DNA from 3 places in the Ruegeria sp. HKCCD7255 genome. Region 1 is predicted to be linked to each of the others. Evidence: riboswitches for the same ligand, from Rfam matches in the RefSeq annotation. Region 1 holds a riboswitch; each other region holds the start of a gene.

What was found. A riboswitch is a leader RNA that binds a small molecule or an ion and turns the genes downstream of it on or off. The one in region 1 is predicted to bind cobalamin.
Region 2: another riboswitch for cobalamin. It lies ahead of GOX45_RS16470 (DUF1636 domain-containing protein); the one in region 1 lies ahead of GOX45_RS20835 (hypothetical protein).
Region 3: another riboswitch for cobalamin. It lies ahead of GOX45_RS03740 (energy-coupling factor ABC transporter permease); the one in region 1 lies ahead of GOX45_RS20835 (hypothetical protein).

What each region holds. Positions count from the first base shown of each region.
Region 1 is NZ_WQAG01000017.1:45,781-55,994, reverse strand. It holds gene GOX45_RS20845 (DNA polymerase III subunit gamma/tau) at 1-1,711, opposite strand, end outside; gene GOX45_RS20840 (protein-tyrosine phosphatase family protein) at 1,853-2,341, shown strand; gene GOX45_RS20835 (hypothetical protein) at 2,343-2,750, opposite strand; cobalamin riboswitch at 2,839-3,061, opposite strand; gene GOX45_RS20830 (alpha/beta fold hydrolase) at 3,181-4,050, shown strand; RNA gene ffs (signal recognition particle sRNA small type) at 4,066-4,164, opposite strand; gene GOX45_RS20820 (bifunctional 2',3'-cyclic-nucleotide 2'-phosphodiesterase/3'-nucleotidase) at 4,204-6,078, opposite strand; gene nudC (NAD(+) diphosphatase) at 6,252-7,235, shown strand; gene GOX45_RS20810 (SRPBCC family protein) at 7,279-7,746, shown strand; gene GOX45_RS20805 (MSMEG_1061 family FMN-dependent PPOX-type flavoprotein) at 8,042-8,683, opposite strand; gene GOX45_RS20800 (hypothetical protein) at 8,970-9,425, opposite strand; partial or broken gene GOX45_RS20795 (chloramphenicol phosphotransferase CPT family protein) at 9,551-10,081, shown strand; gene GOX45_RS20790 (prephenate dehydratase) at 10,100-10,214, opposite strand, start outside.
Region 2 is NZ_WQAG01000010.1:2,534-12,747, forward strand. It holds gene GOX45_RS16460 (hypothetical protein) at 74-1,741, opposite strand; gene GOX45_RS16465 (NAD(P)-dependent oxidoreductase) at 1,986-2,945, opposite strand; cobalamin riboswitch at 3,090-3,295, shown strand; gene GOX45_RS16470 (DUF1636 domain-containing protein) at 3,380-3,760, shown strand; gene cobW (cobalamin biosynthesis protein CobW) at 3,757-4,812, shown strand; gene cobN (cobaltochelatase subunit CobN) at 4,816-8,109, shown strand; gene cobG (precorrin-3B synthase) at 8,106-9,233, shown strand; gene GOX45_RS16490 (precorrin-8X methylmutase) at 9,233-9,862, shown strand; gene GOX45_RS16495 (precorrin-2 C(20)-methyltransferase) at 9,859-10,214, shown strand, end outside.
Region 3 is NZ_WQAG01000002.1:614-10,827, reverse strand. It holds gene GOX45_RS03775 (TolC family outer membrane protein) at 1-233, opposite strand, end outside; gene GOX45_RS03770 (protein-L-isoaspartate O-methyltransferase) at 330-983, opposite strand; tRNA gene GOX45_RS03765 (tRNA-Cys) at 1,206-1,279, shown strand; gene GOX45_RS03760 (DUF6538 domain-containing protein) at 1,355-2,011, shown strand; gene GOX45_RS03755 (hypothetical protein) at 2,094-2,573, opposite strand; gene GOX45_RS03750 (helix-turn-helix domain-containing protein) at 2,636-3,052, opposite strand; gene GOX45_RS03745 (cation transporter) at 3,126-3,761, shown strand; cobalamin riboswitch at 3,852-4,046, shown strand; gene GOX45_RS03740 (energy-coupling factor ABC transporter permease) at 4,094-4,771, shown strand; gene GOX45_RS03735 (hypothetical protein) at 5,246-5,587, opposite strand; gene GOX45_RS03730 (hypothetical protein) at 5,584-5,865, opposite strand; gene GOX45_RS03725 (hypothetical protein) at 5,892-6,305, opposite strand; gene GOX45_RS03720 (VOC family protein) at 6,569-7,120, shown strand; gene GOX45_RS22285 (ArsR/SmtB family transcription factor) at 7,077-7,589, shown strand; gene GOX45_RS03710 (sodium:alanine symporter family protein) at 8,024-9,457, opposite strand; gene GOX45_RS03705 (hypothetical protein) at 9,905-10,214, shown strand, end outside.

The DNA.
Region 1 (10,214 bases):
GGGCTTCGGTTTCGATCTGGGCTGCGCGTTGCTCGGGGGTTTCGATTTTGGTGATCCGTGCTTTTGGGAACTGTTCCAAGACAGCCTGAACCAGCGGGTGCGCCTTTGCCTTGGCTTTCAGAGCCAGATCGGCGGCGTCGCGGGTTTCTCCGATCGTGGGGGCTTCGCCGTCCGAGACAATCGAGACGGCCCAGCGGTTCCCGGTCCAGCGTTGCAGCGCAGATCCCAGCCGTGCGGCCAGGTCTGACGGGGCTTGTGCGGCTGGAGTGAACTCGATCCGGCCGGGCTGGTAGGACACCAGACGCACGCCGTTCTCGACCTCGACCAACAGTTTCACGTCCCGGTTGCTGCGGATCAGTTCGACGACGTGGTTGAAGGTTGGATAGCGTGCCAGGGCGGTGGCGGGGTCCTGGGCCAGCGCAGCGGAAGGCCCCCCGGCGGGGCCGCGCGCGGCCATGGCAGGTTGCGCAATGGCTTGTGTCGGAGCAGCGTCAGGCGCTCGGGTTGGCACGCCACCATCCGGTCCGCCATTCGGTGGTGGGGCAGGCATGTCCTGCAACCGTTTCACCAGCTCTTCAGGGCTGGGCAGGTCGGCCACATGGGTCAGGCGGATCACCGCCATTTCCGCCGCCATCATGGCGTTGGGTGCAGCCGAAACCTCTTCAAGCGCTTTCAGCAACATCTGCCACATCCGGGTCAGCACCCGCATCGGTAGCGCCTCGGCCATTTGCTGACCCCGGGCGCGTTCGTCGGGCGATACTGTTGGGTCTTCGGCAGCGTCGGGGGTGATTTTCACGACCGAGACCCAGTGGGTAATTTCCGCCAGATCGCGCAGAACTGCCAGCGGATCTGCCCCTTCGGCATATTGGCTGCCCAGCTCGGTCAGCGCCCCTGCCGCGTCGCCGCGCAGGATCATATCCATCAGATCCAGCACCCGGCCCCGGTCGGCCAGACCCAACATAGCGCGCACCTGGTCGGCGCTGGTTTCCCCCGCGCCGTGGCTGATCGCCTGATCGAGCAGAGACGTGGCATCGCGGGCTGAACCTTCGGCAGCTCGCGTGATCAGCGCCAGCGCGTCGTCGGCGATTTGGGCGTCTTCGGCATCCGCGATCCGGCGCAACAGCGCGATCATGTCCTCGGGTTCGATCCGGCGCAGATCAAAACGCTGGCAACGGGATAGGACCGTCACCGGGACCTTGCGGATCTCGGTAGTGGCAAAGATGAATTTTACATGTTCGGGTGGTTCTTCCAACGTCTTGAGCAGCGCGTTGAACGCGCTGGTCGAGAGCATGTGAACCTCGTCGATTATATAAATCTTGTACCGCGCGCTGGCGGCGCGATAGCGCACGCTGTCGATGATCTCGCGAATATCATTCACACCGGTGCGACTTGCGGCATCCATCTCGATCACATCGACATGGCGGCCTTCCATGATGGCCTGACAGTGCTCGCATTGACCGCAGGGTTCCGTTGTAGCTCCGCCCGTGCCGTCAGGACCGATGCAATTCATACCCTTGGCGATGATCCGGGCCGTTGTGGTTTTCCCCGTTCCCCGAATGCCGGTCATGACAAAGGCTTGCGCAATCCGGTCCGCCTCGAACGCGTTCTTCAGCGTGCGGACCATGGCGTCTTGCCCAACCAGATCGGCAAAGGTTTCCGGGCGATATTTGCGGGCGAGAACCTGATAGGCAGGGCTTGGCGTGTCGGTCATGTTGTCTCTGACGGATTCGAGTTCCGATGCAGCGTAGAGCGACCTGCTCGTCGCGTCCACCACGAGGGCGCGAATTTCGTTTTGGATTTGGCTTGGCTTGGTTACACCGCTGAGGCACAGAGGCGCCGAAGGACACGAGACATGAGTGGATTTCAGATTTACAGTCTGACTGTGGGCGATGGGCAGTTGGCATTGTGCCCATTGCCGGGGCGCGATGGCAATTACGAAGCTGATCTACGTGCGATTGCGGCTTGGGCGCCGGATCTGGTGATCACTTTGACGACTGCCGAAGAATTGGCCCAGCTGGGGGCCTCGGCGTTGGGGCGCGACGTTGAGAATATCGTTGCGAAGTGGGTCCATTTCCCGATTGCTGATTTCGGCACGCCCGAGGATGACGCACAGTCGACGTGGGAAGATGTCAGAGCTCTGGGCCTGCGCCGGCTGTCTGGTGGCGGCCGGGTTCTGGTGCATTGTCGTGGCGGCTGCGGGCGGTCTGGGATGGTGGTGCTGCGGTTGATGATTGATAGCGGCGAAGCGCCGGCAGAGGCGTTGGCGCGGCTCAGAAAAACCCGCGCTTGCGCTGTGGAAACTCAAGGACAGATGGACTGGGCGAAGGGCCGTCAAGGCTGAGCTAGATCGAGGCCTGCTCGGCAGCCTGCACCGCTACCGGCGCGGCGTTGGTGGTGACCTGCAACATGGCGCATGGCGCCTTGACCAAGGCGTCAGCGGGCATCGAAGTTACTTTGCACGAGAACATCAAGTCAGCGAACTGTTCCAGAGTCTCATTTTCAGTCCGGGGATCAGCGTCACAAAAAATTCGAACCTGCTTTGGTCGGGCCAGATATCGTGCGGTGCACCCTTTGGCGCAATGGGTCAGCTGTGCGTGGCCGTCAACTTCGAACCCATCGGTTGTCACAGGTTTGGCCGTTGACATCGCCTGGGCTATCGCGCGCGCCAATTGCGCCAGCGCCGGGCAGGGTTTGCCAGTGCGCTGGCAAAGAGTGGCCGAAAATTGATGAGTTTTTGTGTTCCAGATCATACCGCGCCCTCCGCGCAATGGGCAGGGGCGACGATCAGGAACACTTGGCTTCCGACAAGCAGGCCCGCCCGGACACCCCGCCCGAGTTTCGGTTTCAATTCTTGATGGCAGGTCTCCTGACTTGCGGGTTATCGCTTTGCCGACCTTCCCAGCCTTGCGGCCAGTGGTTTTTCGACATTGCTCTCCGCCTACAGTTGCGGGGGCAGTCTCGGATTTGGGCTGTTCCGATCGGATCGGATTGGCCCGCACCGCGTTCCCTTTTCATCCCGACCCCAAACCGGGGTGCGAGAACCATCACCCAACCGCTAGCGTTCGGGGCGGGGCGCTGTCAAGCAGACGTTTGGTCATGCGCGCTGCGGCTTGACAGCGATGGTCGAGCTGGGCGCATATTAATTCTGAACTGATTGGTTCAGTGTGGGCGGGTGACATTATGCGAGATGACCAGCATATCATCGAAACCGAGGATTTTTGGATTCCGTCACAGGGCGGAAACCTGTCGGCGCGGCTGTACAAACCAGTCATCGAGCCGGAAATTGTGGTGACTCTGAACAGTGCAACCGGAGTTCCGCGCGACTACTACCAGCATTTCGCACTCTGGCTGGCGCTTGAGCATGGTATGGCTTGTCTGACCTATGATTATAGTGGCTTTGGGCAATCGCTGACCGGGCGCATTCAGGATGCAACTGTTACCATGGCCGATTGGGCCTTGGTGGATATACCGGCAGCGCGTGCAGAACTGCGCCGCCGCTATCCGCAGGCGCAACATTGGGCGATAGGGCATTCCATCGGTGGAATGTTAGGCCCGGTACAGCCGGATGTGGCGCAGATCGACCGGCTGATATGCGTGAACTCGGGGCTTGTGACCTTTACCGACCATCCCTGGCCCTACCGGGCCTTGGCTGGGTTGTTCTGGTACGGGCATGCACCACTGCTTGCGCGTATGTTGGGGTATCTGCCCGGCAGGGCGGTTGGGTTTGGCCCGGACCTGCCGGCGGCGGTTTATTGGCAATGGCGCCGATGGTGCACGGCTCCGCGCAATTATGCGCCTGAAATCGGTGCGTCCTTGCCCGATGTCACCTGGGATTCGACCTCAGGCACAGTCGACCTGGTGACTTTCACCGACGATCAGATGGTCCCACCGCAAGCCGTTTGGCGGCTGGCCGAGCTGTTCGGACCTGACGCGCAACGCCATCTGATCGACCCGAAGGACCATGGTTTGCAATCAGTGGGCCACATCGGGGCTTTCGCGCGGCGCAACTCGGCCATCTGGCCGCGTCTTATCGCACAGCAGGGTGTCTAGAAAGGTTGTGGAAGTAAGTGAGAGGTTGGACATCGACCCAAGCGGGGCTCGTTGTGGCTGCTTCCTTCCGGACCTGACCAGGTTGGCGAGGCGCTCGCCCGCGCCAACCTCTCGGATTTGGATATAAGCAAGCGCCGTCGGATTCGCAACCCGTCAGAGCGTCAACGCGATCCGCAGGAAACCCTGCGCATCGGTCCCCAGTATCTCTGGCGCGTATGGGTCAAGCTCGTCGACATGGGCCAAAGCTCTTGGTCCGGTTTCCAGGATCGCTTTGGCACCACCCAGATTGCTGAAGCCAAAGGGATTTTCGGCGCGTTCCAAAGGATCCACCTGGCTGCTTTCGGCCAAATAGTCCCGCAAAACGCTTTGGATGCTGCAGGATGGAAGGTGGAGTGTGCGTGCATCGGTCACGGCGTTGAAATTTCCACCACCATTGACGCGATAGTTGTTGGTAGCGACGACGAATTCCGCTGCATCGTCAACAGGTCGAGCTTGCCAGCGCAAATTTCGGATCCGGCGGGCCTCTGGATCTGAAAGGTGCCCATCTGCCCGATAACGCGCCGGTTGGCTGAGGTCGATTTCATAGGTCAGCCCATGAATGATATCAAAGTTATGACCCGCGCGATCGGGGTCTGTCAGAACTGTTGCCGAGTCTGGATTCAGTTGCCTGAAAATCCCTGCCGACATTTCGAGCCATTCGCGTAGCTGTACCCCGGTGACACGCACAGCACGCAGTTCATTTGGGAACAGGTGAATATCTGCGACATGCCGCATCGAGATATCCCCGGCGGGGATGTCAGTATAGAAATCTGGGCCCGAGCGTCCTCCGAACTTGGCAGGAGCGACCGCCGAGAGCACAGGCAATTCCGACGTAGGATCATCATTCAACAAGGCGCGTAACGCGGCCGCCTGCGCGGCCGCCAAAAGCGCCAGGGCCCGATCTGGCGCGCAATAGGCGAAATAGCTGTGTATCGACGTTTCAAGACGCCCCACAGGCTCAGCCGCAAGGGTCCGCGTTTCGGCGTGCCCCCGAGCGAACAGGGCTACCATTTCGGGATCTTCCAGAACATCTGTATTTTGGGGACAAAACGAACGCAGTTCGGTTTCAAAATCACATATGGTCCAGGCGCCGGACATCTTATTGTCCAAGGTTATGTCTATGACACCCAGATATGACCCTGCAGACCCTGCCATGACGACCGGTTTGCCATGAACCCTCCCTCGTGGAGCATCCACAAAAGGCAAATGGTCATGCGCAGGGCCCGGAAGGGTCAGGTGGGTATGTCCGGCTATGATAACGTCGATGCCGTCGATTGCTGCCAGTTGTATTACCGCGTTTTCCAGACCGGGCCCCGCGCTTTCGGCTTGCAGACCGGAATGGGCCAGAACAATAATCAGATCGCAGCCAAGGTTGCGCAGCGTGCTGACCGTTTCTTCGGCGCTGCGCAAAATGTCGTATGAAGCCACCTGACCGTCCAGCTTGTGCCGCTCCCACATAGTGGTTTGTGGGGGTAGTACGGACATGACGCCGATCTTGATGGGGTCTGTTCCAGTATCATGCGTTATGTTGCGGCTTAAAACGGTGTAGGGTCGCCAGCCCGCGCCTGTGGGCTCACGGTCCAGATTGCTGCAAAGCACGGGGCAGTTCAGTTGTGACGCAAAGCTGTCGATCAGACCCAGCCCAAAGCTGAAATCGTGATTGCCCAGCCCAACGGCATCGTACCCAAGCCGATTGAACGCTTTAGGCAAGGGGTGAGTGTCCGCACAGTGCGCGGCAGCCCAATCGCCAAAGGGTGTGCCCTGCAAGGCATCACCATTGTCGAACAGCAAACTCAATACCCCTTCGGAATGCGCCTCATCCTGCGCAGCACGGATCAAGCTTGCGGTTCTGGTAAATCCGATCCTTGGATCCTTGCGATCCGAATAATAGTCAAATCCGGTCAAATTCATATGAAGGTCGGTCGTCGCTAGGATCTGGATACGCGCCGGCGATGATGAAACTTCGGCGGTCTTGTCTTTTGTATTCAAGTGTAAAACTTCTGCATGTTGTTGTGCATTTGAATAATCCTATAGGTTGAATAAGCGCAATAAAAACGACAAGTTCACGGACAATCTGCCGCATTCTAACGATAGCATATTTGAAAGGTCATTGCGTCAACGATCAAGACGTGGCAGCCCTGTCGCCAAAATGAGGGCGGTGCATGAAACGAGCAGAGGAGGTGACCTTTGGGGGGTCCGGCCTGAACAGGGCGGCTGAGCGGCGCAGTGACGCTGCCTTGCTGGCTCAGGATTTGGCGGATCCGTCGGCGCGCTGCCTTTTGCTCTGGCGCGGAAAGGTTTTGGTGCAGGGCGAGAATTTGGACCAACTGGCGCTCGTTCCGCTCAGCCACACCCTGTTGACCGACGGTCCTGGTGGTATCGTTGACGCACCGGTTTTTCTCGGCCTTACCAAAGAGAGAGCGCCTTTGTTCGCAACCGATATTTCCGGCTGGGCCGCCGAAGGGTTGGATCTGGCTGGCGTAGGTGCGTTTGTCGATCAGACCGAGCAGCAGCATCCAGATTTGCCCACCGGTCAGGTCTTTGCCGAGCTGCGCAGGATCATGACCCGTCTATCGGCGCGCGATGCCGAACTGGCCGCGACAGCCAAGGCCGTCATCGGCTGGCACGAAACCCATCGGTTTTGCGCCCGCTGCGGCGCTCCCAGCGAGATGGCGCAAGCGGGATGGCAGCGCAGTTGCCCCGATTGCGGTGCCCAGCATTTCCCAAGAACCGACCCCGTGGTGATCATGCTGATCACACATGGCAACGCGGTTCTGGTCGGGCGCTCACCTGGGTGGCCCGAGGGAATGTATTCGCTGCTGGCCGGTTTTGTCGAACCAGGCGAAACGCTCGAAGCTGCGGTGCGCCGCGAGGTGATGGAGGAAGCCAACGTGCCTGTGGGCGCTGTGCACTACCTCTCAAGCCAGCCCTGGCCCTTCCCGGCCTCGTTGATGTTCGGCTGCGCGGGCGAGGCTTTGTCACGTGATATCAAGATCGACCCGGTTGAAATCGAAGAGGCGATGTGGGTGAGCAAGACCGAGATGATGCAGGCGTTCGCCGGGGATCATCCGAAACTGAAACCCGCCAGAAAGGGTTCGATTGCTAATTTTATCCTGCAACATTGGCTGGCGGATACGCTGGATTAACCCTTAGAACGATAAGCAGGGAAAAGGCTGAGCGGAAAAACAGATGCAGTTCAAAGCGCAGGAGGACATAACCACCCCGATTGATGCCGTGTTTTCCATGGTGTCCGATGTCGACCGCTTTGAACGCATGGCCATGCGACGCGGGGTCGAGGTGCGTCGTGTTGTTTCGAAAACACCGCTGCAGGCGGGGGCCGAATGGCATACGAGGTTCAGCTTTCGGGGCAAACCGCGCGACATATCGGTTCTGATGACAGAGTGTGAGCGGCCATCGCTGATGCAGTTCACCTCAAGCAGCCGCGGCATGATCGGTCAGACAGTGATCGAGCTGTTGGCCCTGTCTCCGCGCCATACGCGGCTTAGCATCCAGCTGTCTCTTGCCGCCAAGACCCTTCCGGCGCGACTACTGTTGCAATCCATGAAGCTGGGCCAGGCCCGGTTTCGCAGACAATTTCAGGCGCGACTCAGCGATTTCGCACAAGAGCTCGAACAGCGTCACAACCACGGGGTTTGACAAGTCGAGGTTCGGCAAAAGGCACCTCGGATGGCTCTGATCGTTTTCCAGAATGGTGAGCCTACACTCAAATACTGACCCGGTCGGGCAAGTGGCGAAACTTGGTTTTCGAGGTTTAGAATTTACACCGCTCGTCGCTATAACACATGTTCCGAAGCTGTCTTTGAAGTGTGTCGATTTGGTTGCGACTGAAACCCAGTTTTCGCTGTTGAATCAACGTAAATCTCAAACGCGGACTTTTCCGACCTAAGTCAGCGAGCCAACAGTAGTTTTGCCGAGAATGGCTGTATGACTATCAGTACAGGTTTTCTTCGGCATCTTCTTTGCAGCCGTCCGCGATCTCAGTGACGGTTTCAGGCATCGCGCCGTGAACCTTCAACATCTCTGCAAGAGTGGGGACATCGGAGGTGTCCGGCCAATCCTGTGATTGCCAGACCTTTCCGCGTATGAACGCTTTTGGGCAATGGCATAAAACCCTTTCGACATGTACGAGCAGGATCAGATCCGAGGGCCGTCCGTTGACCGAAAGCTGTTGCCCCAGTTTGGTGTCCCTAACGACCGCTCCTTTGCCACTGACGCGCAGTGTGTCTCGATGCCCAGGAATTATGAACAATATGCCGACATTCGGGTTCGCCAGAATATTCTCGAACGTATCCATCCGATTGTTCCCGGGGCGATCGGGAATTGCGATGAGTTTTTTGTCAATGACCTTTACGAAACCTGCGGGGTCGCCGCGAGGGGTGATGTCCAATACTCCGTCATGACGCGTCGTAGACAAGATCGCCAATGAGGACGTTGCGATAAACCGCCCGGCAAGTTCATCAATGTGGTCAATTACTTTGTTGTCGACCCAATGATCGAACGGTTTTTCCCCTCCCCGCAGTTCGATTGGTAGCTTCAAATGATGGTCAACGCTGCATCCAAAAACACGATCCATAGGTCAATCTCCGTTCAACTGCGGCGACGTTACCATACGCAGCTTGGCCCGAAAAAGGGCGCGGAAACCTATGTCGGCTCTTGGGCACGCGGCAGACATTCTTTGCATCCTAAACAAAGGGCAGGTTCTGGTATTGAAAATGTCCGGTGACGATGTGGGTTCCGGCAGCTCGGCGAACAAAGCTGCCGTTCGCTTTGGCGGTGCAATCAGCTGCTTTGGTTTAAGGGATCTGGCGCGCAGAGTCGGATTTTTACATCCACAAACACACAACTCGTGCAGGTATTCCTTAAGGATCTACGGGCCTCTGATCTCTCATTTTCTTCATCCGCAATCTGCATTCATTGTCTGTGCGCGTATTCTTGTAGGTGGCGAAAACGTAACCTCCCGCCAACCGGGTCGAACCTGATACCTCGATGAAATAGCCTTCGCTAACTTGCTCAAAGAACTCGAAACGTGTCGCGGCAAAGCTGCCGTTTACCAAGAACCCCGTTATGTCTTTGACGCCAAAGCTGACCCCTCGTGACTTGCCTGACAGTCTGCCGTTGGGAGTTTGCTCAAAATAGTAGATATAGCGGCCAGACCCCACACTGCATTGTAGTGTCGCGTACCATTTACCGGACAGATCAGGTTCATGGGGCTTGTCGTCATTCGGAAAGGCACGCGACTGTATTCTTTCTGCTTCCGTGACAAGATGGTAGTGCCCGGCTTCACAAAAGGTGCAGATCGAAAAGACGAAACTCAAGATTGATCCTGCGAACACCTTTCTTGCTCCAAAACTCTTGTCTATCCGTCGTCATATCATATTCGTAGCGCAGAGTAACGATCACGGAATTTGACCAACCGGGGTTGCGAAAAACGGAGTTTCAAATGGCGCAGATCATCTTCCTGCATGGCGCTTCGAGCAGTGGAAAATCGACGATCGCACGCGCATTGTAAAGGCAGATCGAGCGCCCCTTCTGGCACATTTCGATTGATCATCTGCGAGACAGTGGTGTCATACCAATGGCGCGATTCAGGGCAGGGGATTTTGAATGGTCCAAGGAACGCGCCCGGGTATTTGAGGGATTTCACTTCTCCATCGGTGTTTACGCGGATGCTGGTAATGATCTGATCCTTGAGCACATTCTGGACACCGACGGATGGGACAAAACACTGCAGCAGGCTTTTACCCCGCATGATGTTCTGTTCGTGGCGATCCACTGCGCGCTGACAGAACTTGCCCGCCGGGTAACCGGGCGCGCTGACCGCGCCGAAGGCAGTGCGGTTCAGGATCAAAAGACGATCCACAAAGGCAGGCGTTATGATCTGGAGCTGCGGTCCGAAGACGGGATCGAAGCAAATGTCGACGCCATTCTCAATGCGTGGCGCAGCGGGGTGCGCTGTTCGGATTTCTCGTAGCACCGATAAAAGCCCGGCCTAGCCCCGCGGTCGAGCGGCAGGATAGACGCCAAGGACCTCTACATTGGTTGTGAAATGCTCCAGCTCATCCAGCGCCAGTTGAACGTTTCTGTCCGCAGGATGTCCGACGATA
Region 2 (10,214 bases), on a different contig from region 1:
GTGCGTCTTGACCTGGGCTGCAGGCTGATGGCTTGCGTGCGGTGTTGGCACGTTCTGTGAGAGGTCAATTCGCTTATGAAGGCGCTTTGATGCGGTAAATTTTGAAGAACGATCCGTTTTCAATAACCTGCAGGTTCTCTGCCTGTTCGGTTTTGGGCGCGCCGAAGACAATGAGATAGTCAAAGTCTTGCGGCCATTCCGCATAGTAGATCCTCTCGTTCCGCCCCTCAGCGACCCCCAAAATGTTTTGCCTGTGCTCTTCATCCAGGACACCGAACAGGAGCGCTGTTGTCAAAGCCCGTGAGGGGCGTATCGGGTCCAGGTGCAGTAAATCCCGTTCGGTTCTTATTGGTTGTGTCGAAGGATAGGTGAACAGCGTCGGTACAAATGCATTGCCAAATATCACCGCGAGACTGTCAATGTTGCGAAACGAAAGGAAACCGGATGGCTGGTGCATGTTGCGCGCTCCGGTGGCCATACGCCATTGGGTCGAATAGGTCAGCTCGGGGCGGCTTCCTGGCAAGTCAAAGGCACCAATAACCTTCGACCTTGGTGTGATTTGCGCGACTGCCGATTTCAGCTCGTCTACGTTTTCCGAAAACGCGTTCCAGTTGGCTGCGATTGAGATTCCTTTGAAAAGCGAAAGGCACACGGCCAGGGCGACCAAGGCGGTGTTGATCCGTGTATTTTTCACCTCAAAGCAGCTTGAGGCAACAAGCAGTGCCATGAATATCAAACCGACCCGCGCATCAAGGAACACACCAAATAGAACTGCAGGCAATCCGATTGTCCCCACAAAAAGCCCACCCAGTGCCAAACGCATACTTGGCGCGATACTGACGCGCCCTGTAAGCCCGAGCCACAGATACAACACAAGCACGAATATGCAGACTGCCCAATCGGGCGCGTCCCCTTGAAACAGACCGATCCCAAGGAACGCCATCGCCTTGTTGTGCAGATCACCCCACCATGATCCCATAGGCATCGGCTCAAGACCCGCGTCCGAGAGAAAGTGATTGAAGGCAAAGATCGCGAGCGACGGAATCACGCAGAACGCAAAACGCACAAAACTCTTGATCGCCAGAGGCGAACGCAAGCGTGACGCGTTTACGTTAACCAGATACGCAAATGAAATTGCGAGGCAAAACAGGTATCCGAAAATATGTGAAAAATAGAGCGCGACCAGCAAAACCGAGTGTGCAAGATACAACAACGGAGCTTCGCGTCTTTGTGCCTGGATCAGCACGCTGACGGAAAACAGCATGAGACCTACGGAAAAGTAGAAGTTCAAAAAACCCCACGCAAAGACGATGTTCAGGGCCGTCAAAAACGGAAGAGCAAGCCCAATGTGCAGGCGTCCGAAAAGGGTCGCGTTTAACGTCAAAGACCCTCCGACAAAAACCGCTACCGCAAGAAGCAGAAACACAAACCCCGCAGCTTCGCTGTTCAGAAATGGAAGTCCAAAGACCGTGATCGCATCCATGGCCAAGTTCGGGATGGGCCCCCAAGCGGCCTCGTATATGCCTTCGAACTCTGAAGAAACGGCAAGCGACTTTAGTACATGTATTCGGGCCAAATGGTTGGGGTAGTCGATCAATGGTGGAATCGACGCCTGCGTGAATGGCAAAAGAACACCAACGCAGAGCCCAACAAGCCCGAATGCGCAGAGCGCCAAACTGAAATAGTCGATACGCTTGGAAATCACGCGAACCTCAAAAGTGCTTTCATTGCCTGTATGCAAGCTAATCAGCCTTTAAGAAACGGCTCAGGATAACAATTTGGCTAATATGGTATTTTAGCCCCTGTTCTGTTTGCGTGATCAGGTTTCGAACGGGTGGACTCCACGTTTATGCCGCCTTTGTTTCAGGCAGCATTCCTTTGTGACCATGGTGACCTTGCTGATCCTTACAAGCGTGGTCGGTTCTAGCCTTTCAAATACGCCAACGCAGCTTCACGCAGATCGGTTGGGTTTGGTGGCCAAGTGTTTACTGGCTAAGCGTTCGGTTTTGCGGGATCACTTCGTAACCGGGCTCTTCTGGCTCATCGTCTTCCATCTCGGCTGGAAAACCTGCCGCGCGGATATCCAGTCCGGTGGCTTCCTCGAGGCGTTTGATGATATTGGGCGACAATTCGCGTTCGCCAAATCGCGCGATACCGTCGTCGAAGATCTTGATCATGACAGGGTTGATCTCAAGCGGCACACCCGCGCGATCCGCCACATCCTGAAACAGGCCGATGTCCTTTTTCACCAGATCCATGGTGAAGGAGATATCGCGCGAGCCGTTGAGGATCACCTGGCTTTCGGTTTCGTGCACAAAGGACGTGCCCGATGAGATTTTGATGGCCTCATAGGTCGTGCCCAGATCCATTCCAGCAGCCTTCGCAGTGACCAATGCCTCGGCACATGTGATGAGGTTGGCGGTTGCCAGATAATTGGTCAGCACTTTCAGCACCGAGGCCGAGCCCAGATCGCCCGTGTGCAGCACCCGGCGTCCCATTGTGGTCAGAAACGGCAGGATCCGCTCGAATGTCTCGCGGTCACAGCCAGCAAAGATCGAGATATTGCCGGTTGCCGCGCGGTGACAGCCACCCGAAACCGGGCAATCGACAGCCGCGCCGCCCCGTTCGATCACCAGTGCGCCCAAGCGTTTGGCTTCGGCTTCGTCAGTGGTCGACATTTCCATCCAGATTTTGCCGGGCCCCACTTCGGGCAGCATCTCTTGCATCACCGCGTCCGAGGCCGCAGGCGATGGCAGGCAGGTGATCACCGCGTCGCAATCGCGCATCAGTTGCGCTGGGCTTTCCGCGGCTTTTGCACCTTTGGCAACAAACTCGGCCACGAGATCTTCGTTCAGATCATGCACGGTCAGATCAATGCTATTGCGCAGCAGCGATCCTGACAGCTTGCCGCCCACATTTCCCAGCCCGATAAAACCTACTTTCATTCAGCTCTGCTCCCCTGTTTGCAGTTTTGGTCAGGCGAACACAGCGCGCAAAGCCCGTCATGCCGCTCAGCGACCCGCACAAGTCGCTTTTCAGCTCTTGGCCTTGTTGTTAGCGCAACGCGCTTGACAACGGGGTCAACTGTGCCTCATGAGCCATATGTTGGTGTCTGCGACAGCAGATGAAAAGGGAATGCGTCAGCGGATCGTCCGTCAAACGCAGCCGCCCCCGCGACCGTGACCGGAGAGGGTGCCCAAAGCCACTGGCCTAGGCCGGGAAGGTGGGACATCCGACAGAGGCCAGCCTCTGACATCCGCAAGCCGGGAGACCTGCCAGCACAAAAGACTGAAACCGGACGGGGTGTTCCGGAGTGGGGTCTGACGTGACCCACATGAAACCCCGTCCCCCACGAAAAGGATCTGGGGGGATGAGAGATATGACCGAGGCAGTACCGGTCGAGTTGTTGGTCTGCACCACCTGTCGGCGCGGCCTGCCCATAGAGGACGACGCGGAACGGCCCGGCGCATTGCTGCACAAGGCGCTGGCGCAAGCTGATCTGCCCGAAGGGATCACGTTGAAAGCCGTTGAATGCCTGTCGAACTGCGACGAAGGCTGTTCCATCGTTTTGCGCGGCGGGCCCGATCGCTGGACATTCGTCTATGAACATCTGAACGAGACCGACCATGTCGAGACCATCGTCGACGGCGCCACGAAATACCTGGAGACCAAAGACGGTTTGGTCAAATGGCGTGAGCGTCCTGAGCATTTCCGCAAGAACTGTGCGGCACGTATTCCCCCGATTGGAGCCCTGAAATGAGCACGCTTGAAAAGCTTCCCGTCACCGTGATCACCGGATTTTTGGGGTCTGGCAAAACCACATTGGTCAAGCATCTGATGCTGAATCCTCAGGGCAAGCGCCTGGCCGTCGTCGTCAATGAGTTCGGCGATGTCGGTGTTGATGGCGATGTCCTGAAATCCTGCGCGATCCCTGATTGCCCTGCCGAGAACATCATGGAACTGGCCAATGGCTGCATCTGTTGCACCGTGGCCGATGATTTCATCCCCACGATCGAAGCGTTGATGGCGCTAGAGCCGCGCCCCGATCACATCCTGATCGAAACCTCGGGTCTGGCGCTGCCGAAACCGCTACTCAAGGCGTTTGACTGGCCCGATATCCGCTCGAAAATCACTGTGGACGGTGTCATTGCCCTGGCCGACGCCGAGGCGGTCGCTGCGGGTCGCTTTGCAACAGATGTGGCGGCCGTCGATGCGCAGCGGCTGGCGGATGACTCGATTGATCATGAAACACCCCTGTCCGAGGTCTTTGAAGATCAGATTTCCTGTGCCGATATCATCCTGCTGACCAAGCCCGATCTGGCCGGTCCCGAAGGCGTGGCCAAGGCCAAAGCGGTGATCGCCGCCGAGGCTCCGCGCCCGCTGCCGGTGGTCGAAGTTGCCGAAGGCGTTGTGGATGTGCGCGTTGTACTGGGGCTTGAGGCCGCGGCCGAAGATGACATGGACGCGCGCCCATCGCATCATGACGGCCACCACGATCATGAGCATGACGATTTCGACAGCATCATCATCGAGTTGCCAGAACAAAGCGACCCGCTTGATCTGGTGGCGAAAATCGAACGTCTGGCCACCGAGCTGAACATTCTGCGCGTCAAAGGCTATGCCGCTGTGCAGGGCAAGCCGATGCGTCTTCTGGTGCAAGCCGTCGGTGCGCGCGTGCGTCATCAATATGACCGTCCGTGGCAACCGGGCGAAGACCGCCGCTCGCGCCTTGTGGTGATCGCCGAGCATGACGACATCAAAGAAGCAGAGATCCGTGCTATCCTTGCGCCTGTAAACGAGGCTGCCGAATAAGCCATGCATGTCGTCTTTCGCGAAAGCCACGGGCTCGAAGAGACAGAGACCCCGACCGATCTGGGCCAGAGCCCGGCGGATCTGGTGGTGCTGTCCTTTTCGGACAGTGACCTGGGCGCTTTCGCGGCAGGCTGGCATCGCGGCGGCGGGCCTGACGGGGATATGCCAACCCTGAGGCTGGCCAATCTGACGGCTCTGAAACATCCGCTGTCGGTCGACACCTATGTGGAACAGACACTGGAAGGTGCCAAGGGCATACTGATCCGCCTGATCGGCGGGGTTCCCTATTGGTCTTACGGGCTACAGCAAGTACTGGCGCTGGCACAGGCGAAAGGCATTGCACTGGCGGTCTTACCGGCGGATGGGCGCGAGGATACGCGGCTGGATGACTATTCCACCCTGCCCGTCTCGACCCTGCGCCGTTTGGCGCATCTGTGTGACACAGGCGGCGAAGTTGCGGCACAGGCAGCGCTGGCGCAGATGGCACTTGCCGCTGGGCTTTATGCGGGTCCGGTGATGGGGGCCAAAACCATCCCCGACTGCGGTGTCTGGTGCCCGGATCGGGGCGTGATCTCGGCGGACACGGCATTTACCGGTGATGCGCGGCGCGTGCTGGTTACGTTTTATCGTGCTTACCTGACCTCTGCCGACACTGCCCCAATTGCGGCGTTGATCCGCGCCCTGCGCGCACGCGGGATTGAGGCAGTCGGGCTTTTCGCCCCGTCGCTCAAGGCACCAAACGCGGCGGATTGGCTGCGCGAGACAGTTGTGGCCCTAGGCCCGTCGGCGATCATCAACGCCACCTCATTCTCGGGCAAAGGCGCATCGGGCACGTCGCCTCTGGACGCGGCCAATGTGCCGGTGTTTCAAGTGGCCCTCGCCACGTCGCGCCGCAAAGCCTGGGCCGAGGCGGAACGCGGGTTGTCACCGGCAGATCTGGCGATGCATGTTGTGTTGCCCGAGGTCGATGGCCGGATCAACGCAGGGCTCGTGTCGTTCAAAGAACCCGGCAAGCGTGACCCGCAGTTGGAATACTCACGCTTTGCGCACCGACCTGATCTTGAGCGGATCGAGGCTGTAATTGACCGTCTGTGCGGTTGGCTGAACCTGCAAGACAAGCCAAAATCCGATCAGGTCCCGGCACTGGTGCTTTCGACCTATCCGGGCAAAGACTGGCAGATGGCCCATGCGGTCGGTCTGGACGCGCTGGCCTCGGCCGAAGCGATGCTGAGCGACCTGCAAACGGCAGGATACGATACAGCCCCGGCTGCCCCGATTGCAGAATGCTTGCTGGACACACGCATATCCTGGCCTCTTGCAGATTATGCGACCGCTCTCGCCGCTTTGCCGGAACAACTGCGCGCAGAACTGCAAACCGTTTGGGGCGCGCCCGAGGACGATCCGGCCTTTGCCAATGGCGCGTTCCAGTTCACTGCGCTGCGCCGGGGCAAGGCGCTTGTCGCGCTGCAACCCGAACGGGGCACGCCCGCGCTGCGCGATGACGAATATCATGACCTCTCGCGCACACCGCGACATGGCTATGTCGCCTTTTATCTGTGGCTGCGCAAAGGCTTGGGCGCGGAAGCGCTGATCCATATCGGGGCCCACGGCACGCTGGAATGGCTGCCCGGCAAGTCTGTTGCCCTGTGCACTGAATGCTGGCCCGAAGCGCTTGTCGGCGACCTGCCGGTGATCTACCCGTTCATCGTCAACGACCCGGGCGAGGCCGCGCAAGCCAAACGCCGGATCGGGGCCGTGACCCTGGGCCATATCCCACCCGCGCTGAAAGACAGCGGCACGCCGGATCGCATGGTGCGGCTGGAATCGCTGCTGGATGAATTCTCGAATGCGGACGGGCTGGACCCCAGGCGCCGCGATCGGCTGCAAGAGGACATCCGGGATGAGGCGCAAGCCATCGGGGTGGAACAGGATCTGGGCCTGGATCAGGCCACCAGCACCGCTGAGGCGATCACCCGCATCGACCGCTTTGTCTGCGACATCAAGGAAAGCCAGTTCGGGGATGGGCTGCATATCTATGGTCGTATCCCGGAAATCACCGGAGATTTCGACCCTGCCCCATCCGCACATGCTGAACGCAACGCGCTGATCGACGCACTGGCCGGGCGACGGATCGAGGCTGGTCCTTCAGGCTCCCCCTATCGCGGGCGTACCGATGTTTTGCCCACCGGGCGCAACCTTTACACCACCGATCCGCGCTCGGTGCCCACACGCGCGGCCTATGCTCAAGGCGTCAAACTGGCCGAAGAACTGGTTCGGCGGCATCTGCAAGAGGAAGGGGATTATCCCAAAGGGCTGATCGTCGATCTGTGGGGCTCGGCCACGATGCGAACGGCGGGCGAAGAATTCGCCATGGCGCTGCACCTGCTTGGGGTCAAACCTGTCTGGAATGCGGGCTCGGAACGGGTTTCGGGAATTGAAGTTCTGCCAATTACCGACCTTAACCGCCCGCGTCTGGACGTGACCTTGCGCGTCTCGGGCCTGTTTCGCGACGTGTTCCCCACGCTGTCAGCCCTGTTCGGGCAGGCCATCAAAGCGCTGGCTGCACGCGATGAAGCACCGGATTGGAACCCCTATGCCGGTCATGCGCCCTCGGCCCGGGTCTATGGCCCAGCCCCTGGCAGCTATGGTGTCAACATGACCCAACTGTCTGAAACCTACACGGACGAGGCCCGCGTTCAGGCCGGGGAAGCATGGCTGGAGGCCAGTTCATTCGCGTTGGAAGGCGATCATATCGCGCAAGACAAAGACGGCATCGCACAGCGTGTGGCGCAGGCCGACAGCTTTGTACACCTGCAAGACCTGACCGAGACCGATCTATTGCTGGCCAACGACTATGCAACGCACGAGGCCGGGTTTGCAGCGGCCAAAACGCTGACCGGTGGAACGGTGCAGCTTTACCATCTGGACAACACAAAGCCCGAGACCCCGCGCGCGCGGACCTTGCCTGAAGAGATCAGCCGCGTCGTCCACGCGCGCGCCGCAAATCCCGGATGGATCGCCGGAATGCAGCGGCACGGGTTCCGTGGTGCGGCCGAGATCGCAGCGACCCTGGATCACATGGCCTCGTTCGCGCATCTGTCGGGAACGGTGGCGCCGCATCTCTTCGATCTCTACCACGATGCCACGTTGGGCAATGCCGAGGTGGATGCCTTTCTGCAAGACGCAAACCCACGGGCGCATCAGTCCATGCAGGATCGGTTTCGCGCCCTTCTGGACGCCGGTCTTTGGAACACTCGCCGCAATGCGATCCGGGCCGATCTGGAGGGTTTGGGGTGAGCGCGCCGATTGTCCAGGGCTGGTGCCCCGGCGCGCATCGCCCGATGACGTCTGGCGATGGTTTGGTCGTCCGAGTGCGACCTCGGTTGGCACGGCTGGAGGCGCAGCAAGTTTTGGGGCTGTGTGCGTTGGCCGAGCGGTTTGGCAATGGCACCATTGACCTGACCAACCGCGCAAACCTTCAACTGCGCGGAGTTCAGGAGAAGGATCACCGGTCGCTATTGGTTGAATTGGCTGAGCTTGGCTTGCTGGACGCAGAACCAGGCATCGAGATGCGCCGCAACATGCTGGTGACACCGCTTTATAAAGCGCATGACCGCACGGCGCGGCTGGCGCAAGAGTTGATTGACCGGTTGGGCGAGTTGCCTGCCCTGCCCGCCAAGTTCGGTTTTGCTATCGACGCAGGCCCGCAGCGCTTGCTGGCATCGGATTCGGCAGATATCCGACTGGAAACCGGCACCGACATTTTGATCCTCCGCGCGGACGGTGCCGAAACCGGGAAGCCGGTTGATGAGAGCAATGCCATTGATGATCTTATCGCGCTGGCGCGGTGGTTCTCAGAACACAGTAGCGATGAAGTGCGCCGCATGGCGCAGGTCGTCGCACGCCGTGACCTGCCAGATATCTGGCAAGGCGTGCACCCCGCGCCCATTGGGAGGCCACTACAACCGGGCGAAAGCGCTCTGGGACCGCTCTTTGGAGCCGCCTTTGGTCAATTGCCCGCCCGTGCGCTGAAAGAGTTGATGGAGGCGAGCGACGCCTCTGCCCTGCGGGTCACCCCGTGGCGGTTGTTTCTGTTGGAAGGCGGGGCGGCGATATCCGCTCCGGGCTTTGTCACAGATGGCACTGATCCGATCCTGAGCACCGACGCCTGCGCCGGTGCACCGCTCTGCCCGCAAGCGCAAGTGACAACACGCGAGATCGCCCGCGCCCTGGCAACGCGCGTTCCCGGCAGCCTGCATGTGTCGGGCTGCGTCAAGGGATGCGCGCGCAAAGCCCCGGCAGATATCACCTTGGTGGGACAGAACGGGCGTTTTGATCTTGTCAAACAGGGCCGCGCAGGGGATGAGCCCCTGCAACGCGGCCTGACCGAAAAAACTCTGATGACCATGGAGTTCACTTGATGCCCTATGAATACGAAACCGACGGCGCGGCGATCTATAAACAGAGCTTTGCCACCATCCGGTCCGAGGCCGATCTGGCCCGGTTTGACGCGGATGAAGAGCAGGTCGCTGTTCGTATGATCCATGCCGCGGGAATGGTCGGACTGGAGGAGTTCGTGCATTTCTCAGCCGGTTTTGTGCCGACCGCCCGCACAGCCTTGGAAAACGGCGCACCTATATTGTGTGACGCGCGCATGGTCAGCGAAGGCGTGACTCGCTTTCGCCTGCCCGCCGACAACGCGGTGATCTGTACGCTGCATGACGAGCGAGTGCGCCCATTGGCCGCTGAGATGCAAAACACGCGCTCTGCCGCGGCGCTGGAACTTTGGCGCCCGCATCTGGAGGGCGCGTTGGTGGCCATAGGCAACGCGCCCACCGCGCTGTTTCATCTATTGAACATGCTGGAAGACCCGGACTGCCCGCGTCCGGCGGCCATTATCGGCTGTCCTGTTGGGTTCGTGGGCGCGGTTGAATCCAAAGATGCGCTCTGGGCCGCTCAACCCGTGCCCTCGTGCATCGTCAAAGGGCGCTTGGGCGGCAGCGCGATCACAGTGGCCGCCATCAACGCCATCGCGAGCCGCGCGGAATGAGCAGTGGTACCATATACGGTGTGGGCCTTGGCCCGGGCGATCCCGACCTGATGAGCGTTCGAGCAGACCGATTGTTGCGCACCGCGCGCCATGTCGCGTTTTTCCGCAAACCCGGACGCAGCGGTCAGGCCCGCAAGATCGTCGAAGGCGTGATCTCGACTGACGCGGTTGAATTTCCGATGGAATACCCGGTCACCACGGAAATCCCTCTGAGCGATCCGAGATACAATGCGTTGCTGTCCGAGTTCTATGAAGATTGCGCGCAGCACCTCAAGGCCTTGGCCGAACGTGGCGAGGATGTGGTGGTTCTGTGTGAAGGGGATCCGTTCTTCTATGGATCTTTCATGCATCT
Region 3 (10,214 bases), on a different contig from region 1:
TCGACGGTCCAATTCACAATCGGACGCAATGCAGACAGAGCAATTGCGACGTCTTCATCTTCAACCCGCAAAAGCGCTCTGTTTTGTTCTAATAGACCACTGGTGTTGTAGGCACCGATAAATGCATCGGTCAGGTTATCCGCCCAAGCCATACGCACCGGAAGGCTAGAAACTGCGATACCCGCGGTCAAAGCCAGCGCGTGCGCCAACTTTCTTGTTAGGGTCCCACCCATCTCCGATTCCTCTCGAATTCAAAAAAACACTGCCTCGACCGCAATTTGCGCCTTTGAATTGAACTAATCAAGGCAGTCAAAAACTTTGAATCAGGACTATAGCGAAAATGCACACTCTTGGGTGAACCCGGGCAAAACCGGCGCACTGGCGTTAAACGCAAATCGCCAATTGACTTCCCCGTCGATCTTGTGACCAACGCGCACAGTACCAAGGTCGCCTTCCATGAAAACGCAGGCAATCCGGCCTTGGTCCTTTAGCTGATCCAACAGCGCCTCGGGCACTCGCTCGACCCCGCCTTGAACAAGGATCACGTCATACGGTCCATGCTCTGCCGCACCTTGTTCCAAAGGTCCGATATGGACAATCGCGTTATCTTCACCCGTTTCCATCAACACGGTCTGCGCCTCAGAAGCCATGGCTTCATCTGCTTCGACGCCAACAACAAGCTGCGCCATGCGTGCGGCCACCGCCGTAGAATACCCATAGCACGAGCCAACATCCAACACCGCTTCGTCATTGGAAATATTCAATGCATCCAGCATCTTTGCCAGTGTTCGCGGTTCCAGCAGGCATCGCCCCTGCCCCAGATCGGTCAGGTCTCCGACATAAGCTGCCTCACGCAGCGCATCGGGCACGAATTTCTCACGCTCGACGCTCAGCATGGCATCGATGATGGGGAATTTCGTGACATCGGACGGACGAATCTGGGTGTCGACCATTGTCAGGCGTCGGGCTGCGAAATCTGTCATGGGATCGGTCTTTCTGTTTCCCTTGTTTTCGCGCTTTTGCCATATCCACAGCGCTGCGGCAACGGGCCACGACCACCAAAGCGTTGGTCAAGCAAAATCCAGAGCCATGAACCCCGATTTCACTGCAACCGAATGGTTTTGCCCTCAAAGCTCTGGACGTTCCCACGGAAAGCTGCTAGAACGCCCACCACACCACAGCAAGTGATTGATTTCATTTACAAAGGCGAGTTGGCGGAGTGGTGACGCAGCGGATTGCAAATCCGTGTACACCGGTTCGATTCCGGTACTCGCCTCCACACATCCTTATTGTATTTTTTCTCAATAAATTAGATACTTGGAGTATCTCACGGAGGATACTTTGGAGGATACAGGTGTTTGACTACCCCGCGACAACCTTGGCGTTAAACAAAGGCAAGTATTACGTACTTCTCACAATCCCTGCTGAGCTTCGCCAGCACTTCAATGGCAGGAAGCAACTCAAGAAGTCTACCGGCACTAGTGATTTGGCCGATGCCAAGCGTAGGCAGCACAACCTTTCAGCCGAACTCTATAGCCAACTGGACAACTGCAAGCCTGATCCGCGCGACGTGATCAGTGATCTACTCGGTTGGATCGGTGACGCCGACGAGGTTCAACGTATGGAGGACATCGGGGAACTTGAGGACCTCATCAAATACCACAAAAACCTCGAATACGGGGAGAATGAAGAAAACGACGTTGCTGTAGAGGTGGTCAACGAGCAGGCCATAGAAGCTCTCAAGGTCTACCAAGAGTGGAAGGCTGGCGGCACCGAGCGAAAGGTTGCACCGGGAACAGTTTACCTCGCCAGCGCCTCTAGGGAGTACCTTGAGACCAATCCGTACAGCACGATCAAGACTCAGCGCGAAGCAGAACACGCCCTTGAGCAATTCAAGGACTTCGCCGGAGATATTTCCCTATCTGACGTCACTGCGGTGATGGTTCATGAGTTCGCGGAGGATGAACGTCGCCTTGAGCGGCCTTGCGGTAAGCCTCAATCACTTTCCTGATGAGCGCTCCCCGCTTGGGTAATACGCAAAGTCAGCTATGCGGACGGAGCTGCCATACGAAGTCTCTGCATCAATGACCGCTTCAAGAGCTTTCCGGCTGCCAAAGCTGAACGACATTGCCCTCAGGATCAACAATGTCTTGAACAAGGTTCTGACGGAACTTCCATTGCTTCATATCTGGAACCGGCCTGCCACCGATCTCTGGCAGTATTTCGAGCACATCAGCAATGGAAATGGTGCTGATTATTGGTTTCATAGGCGTGCCGGAACGCACCACTGGGGGGTCTTCGATGACAATTTGTGGTGCAATTGTCTGTGGAACCTGCAGAATTATGAGTTCGGTATCGGCATTCGAGATGGCCGCAAATTCACCGTCGATCCCGTCGGTCTGTTTGCCGCCAATCGCGAGATAGAAAGCACGCAGTTTTTTCAAGTCTTTTGCGTACAATACGGCACCTTTGAGCATTGCAAAATACCTCCAGAGCCTTGCGTAGCAGACATTGGCCGACGTTGCAGCATCGGTGAATTCGGGCTCGCTCAGGACCTTCGCCGCATGACTCATCAAGGTCTGCGGGGCGGGCAAAGCTCCAATTCGCTACGTCAACGCCAAAGTCTGATTTCGGGTTAATGCTCGTGATTGCAAAGCTTGTGATCCGCTAGAGAAGCCAGAACATAGCAGTCTTCCGACACGCCATCGCCGTCACAACCCTTGGAAATCCGAACCAGCTCTTTTTCAAGTGACCTTAGCCGTTTGATCTTGGCCCTGACTTCGGAAAGCTGTGAGATGGCGATATCCGTCGCGGCTTGGCATGAACGATCTGGGTGGCATTGAAGCTCGATCAGTTCCGAAATCGCCTCAATCGAGAAGCCAAGGTCACGCGCATGCTTGATGAAGCTAAGGCGTTCCAACCCAGCCGCATCATAGCGCCGTTGGTTGCCTTCAGTGCGTTCTGGTGCGGAAAGCAGGCCCATCTCTTCGTAATAGCGGATGGTCGGAATCTTGACCGCTGTGCGCTTGGACAGGTCACCAATCGAAAACATCAAATTACCTCTTGAACCTCTAGCCACTAGAGAAACTACACTATGCTAAAGACAGATTCAAAGAGGTTTCCTTATGTCAGGATGTTGCGGACACGACGCGAAGTTTGACGGCGTTTCAGATGATTACAAAAGGCGATTGTGGATCGTCATTGCACTCAATGCCACGATGTTTGTGGTCGAGATGACCGCCGGGCATTATGCGAAGTCTCAGGCACTACAGGCCGACGCACTCGACTTCTTGGGGGATGCCCTCACCTATGGCATTTCTCTGGCTGTAATAGGCGCTTCAATCCGAGCGCGAACAAATGCTGCCCTAGCCAAAGGCCTCAGCCTTTTTCTGATGGGTTCATGGGTATTCGGGTCGACCGTATATCGGGTGTTCTACGTCGGCGTTCCTGAGGCTGAAATCATGGGAATGGTGGGGTTCCTTGCACTGCTTACAAACCTTGCCAGTGTTCTTCTGCTCGTCAGGTACAAAGATGGAGACGCGAATGTCCGCTCCGTCTGGCTTTGTTCCCGCAATGATGCCATAGGGAACGTGGCAGTGATGTTTGCCGCTCTCGGCGTTTGGGGCACAGCCACAGGATGGCCTGACCTAATCGTAGCGACGATCATGGCGGGTTTGTTTTTGTCATCATCTGTACAAATCGTGCGCCAAGCTCTGGCGGAGCGGCGTGATAGCAAGCTCCATCAACAGGTTAGTGCCTAACGGAATGAAACTCCTGACGCCAAATTGAGCCAGAGCAAGGATATTGTTTTGTCAGGCGTCAGCGTTTTGATTGACTCGTCGGGAAAGCGCGTGAATAGGATGCGATGCGGTGGTCGGGATGGTTCGTTCCGACTGAAAAGGGAACGAGGTGAGAATCCTCGGCTGCCCCTGCAACTGTAAGCGGTGAGCAAACCCGGAATTGCACCACTGACACACTGTGTTGGGAAGGCTCGGGAGCGCGTTGAGTCGCAAGCCAGGAGACCTGCCGCTAGAGCAACCGCCGAGTTTCTCGGCATCAAATGTCGTCAGGAAGGACGGCAAGGAGACTGAATATGCATATTGAACCGGGCGTCGTAGACGGCGCGAAAATGGTGTTTGCCTACGGAACGGCCGCCGCCGCCGCTGGTTATTCCCTCAAGCTGGTGGCCGACGATTTGAAGTCGCACTCGGTGATTTCATTCGGGGTACGCAGTGTGCTGGCTGTGGCTACGGTGTTTTTGTTCTTCGAGGTGTTCCCGCATTTTGCGGTTGGCATCTCTGAGGTGCACTTCATATTGGGAACCACGATACTGCTGCTGCTTGGTGCGGGACCCGCAGCAATTGGTCTTGCGGGTGGGCTTTTTGTCCAAGGTGCTTTGTTTGCGCCGAGCGACATGCCCATGTACTTCGTGAACGTGACAACGCTGTTGTTCCCGCTGTTCCTCATCGACGCCTTGGCAAAACGCATCATCCCTGAGCAAAAAGCCTACGTCGATTGTAGCTACGGCGAAGTATTCAAGCTTTCACTTGCTTACCAAGGTGGTGTGATTGCTTGGGTGGCATTCTGGGCGTTTTATGGCCAAGGCTTCGGAGCCGAGAACATGGCCGCCGTTGGAAGCTTCGGCGCAGCTTACCTGATGGTGGTTCTGGTTGAACCCATTGCTGACCTGGCAGTGTTGGCTGGCGCGAAGCTTCTTCGTGACAGCAAGCAAAGCGGTGTGTTTACGCGTCGGCTATACCACCCGGCTTGAGTCTAACAATCAGGGCGGCTCCAGTAGCTGCGGGCCGCCTAAATCCGATGCTGCGCAAACACTTGGTGAGCCGCCGAAGTCGATTGCAGGTACGGCAGCACATCTTCACCAAAGCCATCTCTCATAACCGGGTCCAACATCGGATACCTGACTTTCGCAGCTTCGCAGCAACTTGATGGGTTTGGCTCGGAGCGGTCATTGAGTTGTTCTTTGCGGATGCGTTGCTGGTCAGATAAGTGCCCTTGCCCGACGAAAAAGGAAGGGGCCTAAGCAGCTCCCTCTAAGTTCTCTCTAGGTCACTCTCTCAGCAAAACCTCGAACATCCGACGCCCCACCAGCATTCGCCGGGAACAACTCACGGTTCCGCCTTACGTGAGCCTTTCCTCAGCGCGACCCGCGCCGAACACTGAGTTAAACGCGGGGGCTACTGTTGGGTTGGCGACCAGCTTATCGATGGCCTCTTGGGGGATTACTTCAAAGTCTGCCATTCGGTGCGTCCTTGGTTATCCCGAGCAACCCATCGATCTGCGACAGTTGTGTTCGGAGCTTGGTTTTCATGACCCTGCGGGCATGTTCGAACGGAACGATCTCTGCACCGAGAATGTGGTTTGATTTTGCTTGGAAGCCTCGAGCGGAACTCAGGTCAAACGTCCAGGCACCAGGACGGTCCGTGTAGACGGCTCCTGACGGTTGTTGGAGGACGAAGGCTGCACCCGAAGTGCCTGCGGTCAACACCTCACAGTAGGCTGCGGAGAGGTTCTCGCGGAGACGCATCAGGTCAAGTTGCAAGTGACCCTTGTACTTTGAGTTGCTCATTTCAGTTCCTCCGGCATAGTCAGCCCGCTACTTCTTGCGACCCTGCGGATGTCTGTGGATATGAAAGCGTAGGTCTTGTTTAGGATGGCTACGATCTCAGCCCGCTCGCCGTATCCTGGCTTGATCATCTGGTTCGGGTGGGCTGTCTCGATCTGTTCAGCCTCGTCTCGCATTTCTTGAGCGATCTGACGGAGACCTGCGAGTATCGAGAGGGTTCGCTTCCAGCTTTCGGTCTCGTCGGTCAGCGGTCCCGTTGTGGGGTTGGTCTTTGATGTCATGTTGTTGGTCCTTTGGTTGTGCGATCTCATTGAGCCGCTGGGTTGAACATTGAGTGCTGCTGGAAGATCGCGCGGGCATCCCGAAAGAACTCGGCTTTGCCAAGCGTTGTCCCTTTCGACCGGCGCAACATGTCCCGCCAGATCGGCAGTTGCGTGTTGGGGTCGAATGGGTCATCGGTCAGATGCTCAAGGGCGATCACTGCGGACTGGTCATAGCGATGCCGGGTGCGGCGTCCTTGGAGACGCATGAGCATGTCACCGATCTTTCGGTCGATCACCTCGTCACGGCGTTTGGAAACCATGTTCTCGGCCTTGGTCATCGGAGCGGATGCCTTGGCGATTGCGTCGAGGTCTGCCTTGTGCTGGCGAGTTCTTCCGTGCAGCGGTGTGTGCTTTTGGTAGTGACGTTTGGCGTCACCAATTGTGATAGCGTTGGCCATATTTGGAGTCCTTTGTGGAAACCCTCAGAACCCTCAAAACAGCATTTCCCTACCGACCCCTGCGGAGGGTCGATTTTAGCCTCAGAAAAGCTAATGAAATCAATGGATCACGGGAGGTGATTTGGGGAGTCGAGGGATGTTGATGGGGAGGCTTTCGGTAGTACGGAAGCTGCAACCTGAAAACGTGCGGTTGCTATCGTGGTTTGCTTGCGGACTTAATGGTTGGGTGAGACGCGAACTCATCAAAGGGGAGGAAACTCAACATGCGCAAGTTGCAGGCACAGGGCATTCACCACATTACCCTGACAGGTGCAGACCGGCAGACATCAATAGACTTCTGGGAGGGTCTTCTCGGGTTTTCGCTTATCTTTGATCAACCAAACTTGGATGATTACTCACAGGGTCACTTGTACTTCGCTGCCGGAAACGGTCAGACGATCACCGTGTTCACTAATGAAGATCGAAAGCCGTCCGGCAGATTGCTCGAGGATCAAGTCGGCGCGGTTCATCATCTAGCATTTGCTGTGTCCCGTTCGGTCCTCATGCAAGTTGAGGAGCGGTTGGATGAAAGGGGCATCAAGCACACTCCGATCAAAGACCGAGGCTTCATGAACTCGATCTATTTTCACGACCCGCTGGGCTTGAGGATCGAACTTGCGAGTTACCGGTTTGAGCCACCCGAAGGAGCAACTCACGGTGACGTTCTGGCTGAAGCTCACAGGCTTCGTGTGGAACGTGGTGACCTGGCGATAGCCGATGTTCACCTAGCGGATGCGATCGAGAACATTGTTTCGGAGCGAACCCCGAGGATGTAATTTTCTTTTTATTGTTCTTGGGCGTCATCAACCGCCTATCATCATCGCTTCTATGCAGTCGAGACGTCCTTCAAGTTCAGCCTCGGCAACTTCGGTTTGCTCGTGCCGTGCAAAGGTGAACTTCTCGAGGCTCTCATCGATCTCGAGTGCGACACCGAGTGTACCGGTGGGTGTGCATCACCAGAGGCTAGGAGACGACCGTATGGCTCATCCAGGGCGACTGCAGATACTCTTAAGACTAATGGAAGGTGAGAAAAACGTTTCAGACCTCTGCAGAGACTTATCGATGCCTCAGGCGGGTAATGTCAGAGGAATCACATTCTGCCGTCCTTCTTGGCACTCGCTTCGAACGAGAGCTCGCAACAAACTAATCTGTAAACAAAAAGACTTTGCAGAGCGGCGCGAAACAAAAGAACAGGCAACTGAAACGGTATCGGATCAATTTAATCTGACAAGACCGGCACAATGACAAATCCCAACCAATGCGGGATCAAGCTCCGCCGCTTGCGTAATCGCGCCACAGTGGCGTTCTCCGTCAATCTTCATAACTTCCCCCGCACTATCCGCTTTACGTAACAGTGCAAAATCGATCAGCGACTGTCACTTGAAAGGCTCCGGTTGAATTCCATGTACATCGCTTCTTAATATTAATAGCCCGTCGTGGTCGGTGGCGCTTGTTGTCTGCAAAGAAGGCGGACCTCCGTGCAATCTGCATCAACGGTCAATTTTGGGCTCGAAGTCGTCATTTGCGTCTTTCTGTCAGTTGACCGCGTGTGGGCGGAAAGCAGCGAGTCGTTGGTTTCGTAGCGCGGATTTTCTGTTTCACATCTCCTCTTACTGGACAGATGCAGGTTTAAAAAAGTCCAGGGGATTCCCCAGACTTTTTGCCTCAACTGCCTTGCATCAGGCTTCTTGCTGGTCTTTGTGGTGCCACGCCGAGTGATCCAATTCGAGGTCCGGGAAGTCTTCTGGATTGAAGACTGGGCGGGCCACACCGGCTTTGCGCTGTTCGTCAAAATCCTTAAGTACGCGGCGTAGGATCGGGAAGAGCATCATCAGAGCCAAGAGGTTCACTAGGGCCAAGACGCCCATCATCGGGTCAGAGAAGAAGAAGATCGCCGTTGCGCCCGGAGCGACAGCGCCGACGAAGACAATGGCCATCAACACAAGCTTGAACCCGAACAATGCCTGGGGCGACGGTGTCATGAACGACAACGCGTTTTCCCCCAGGTAGTAGTTGTAGATTATTGAGCTGAACGCAAAAAGCAGGACTGCGATCGTCAAGAAGTACTGCGTCCAGGCACCCAAGTGATCCACAAGGGCGTTTTGTGTCAGGACCACGCCATCTACATCAGCGCCGGGTACATAGACATCGCTCATCAGGATCACAAAGGCTGTACAGCTACAGATCAAGATAGTGTCAATAAAGACCGAGAACGACTGAGTGATGCCCTGGCTGATAGGATGCATCACGTCGGCGGCGGCTGCTACGTTCGGAGCCGAGCCAAGACCAGCTTCGTTCGAGAAGAGACCGCGACGGAGACCTTGGGCGATTGCAGCGCCCATGCCGCCCGAGACGGCCTCTTCAAAGCCCAGTGCGTTGCCCACAATCATTGCAATAATGCTGGGAATTTCGGCGATGTTAATGATGATGACGAGAAGCGCCATGGCGATATACCCAAGCGCCATGATCGGAACAATGATATCCGACGCCTTGGCGATCCGGTGAATGCCGCCGAAGACGATATAGCCAGTTCCGATGGTGAGTATCGCGCCCGTTATGAAGCGATTCAGGCCAAAGGAATTTTCAGCTGCACCAGCCACTGTATTGCCTTGGAACGCCGGAAAACCGATCCCGAAGGCCGCAATCAAGCAAATCGCATAGAGGACAGCGAGCCACTTAAACTCTTTGCCAAGACCATGCATGATCATACGGGCCGGACCACCTCGGTAGGAACCGTCTTCCTGTTTCTCCTTGAAGACTTGCGCCAAGGTGCATTCGACGAGGCTGGTCGCCATGCCGATAAGCGCGATCATCCACATCCAAAACACAGCACCCGGACCGCCAAGTGTGATGGCGACCGCGACACCGGCGATGTTACCACCGCCGACGCGGCCGCCGACGGAAACGAACAATGCCTCGCGCGCAGAGATTGTGTTAGGATCTGCGGATTGATTGCCCGCTTTGAGTACGCGGAACATGCGTTTAAAATACCTAAACTGAACGAAATTTGTCGCTATGGTTAAAAACAAGCCGAAGATGACGAGAAACGGGATCAGTGCCCACCCCCACGTCAAATCGCCTATCAGGCCAAAGATTGATTCCAAAAAAGCCATTTTATTCTGTCCCTTTTTTTGATTGTGCGGCTTCTGTTAGGCCAAGCACGTGCTTTTACCCTGCGGGGATTGGATGGGGCGAGCAAGTAAAGGGAGTCTATTTTTCAGCAACCGCTCGGCTATTCAGAAAGATCCTAAATTTTTTGCACCTTTATGCCCCAGCTGCTGATAACAGCATCCGCTGACAAGCGTAGGTGCGAGGCCCTCAATGACTTCCGCGGCGCGAATTTCATACTCATGCTGAATTGTTTTCGTGAGAAAGGGCTCTACGGAAGGCGGCAAGCGTGAGCACAGCCGCAAGCCAGATCGGCCACATTTGCAGCGCGGATCCGAAATTGTGACATTTGTCATAGTTTTCTGAACGACCAATTCGTAGACATTCAGTCGTAACTATGCAAATGGCAGCTTAACCTGCTAACATTCTTTGATACTTTTTGGAGCAGGCAAATGAACTTGCAAAAAGCGTTAATGGGCGAAAGCCGCAAAGATCGATTCAAATCCGTCCCGAAGAAGATAAAAGACGGTGCCCCACCATGGCATTTTTCTTTCATGGATGATCGCAAGAAAAGCGGGGAGAAGTTGCCGATTTTCATAATTGGCTCCAAACGGATCGAGTTGGATATAAAGCAGTCGTGCCAAGGCGAAATCCAACGGGAAGGGGACACGTACTATCTCAGCTACCGTCGCGGCGGTGTGAAGCTCAATGCGCAGACAGAGAAGGCCATCCGAAACGGCTTCAACCGTGCGGGCCTTTCAG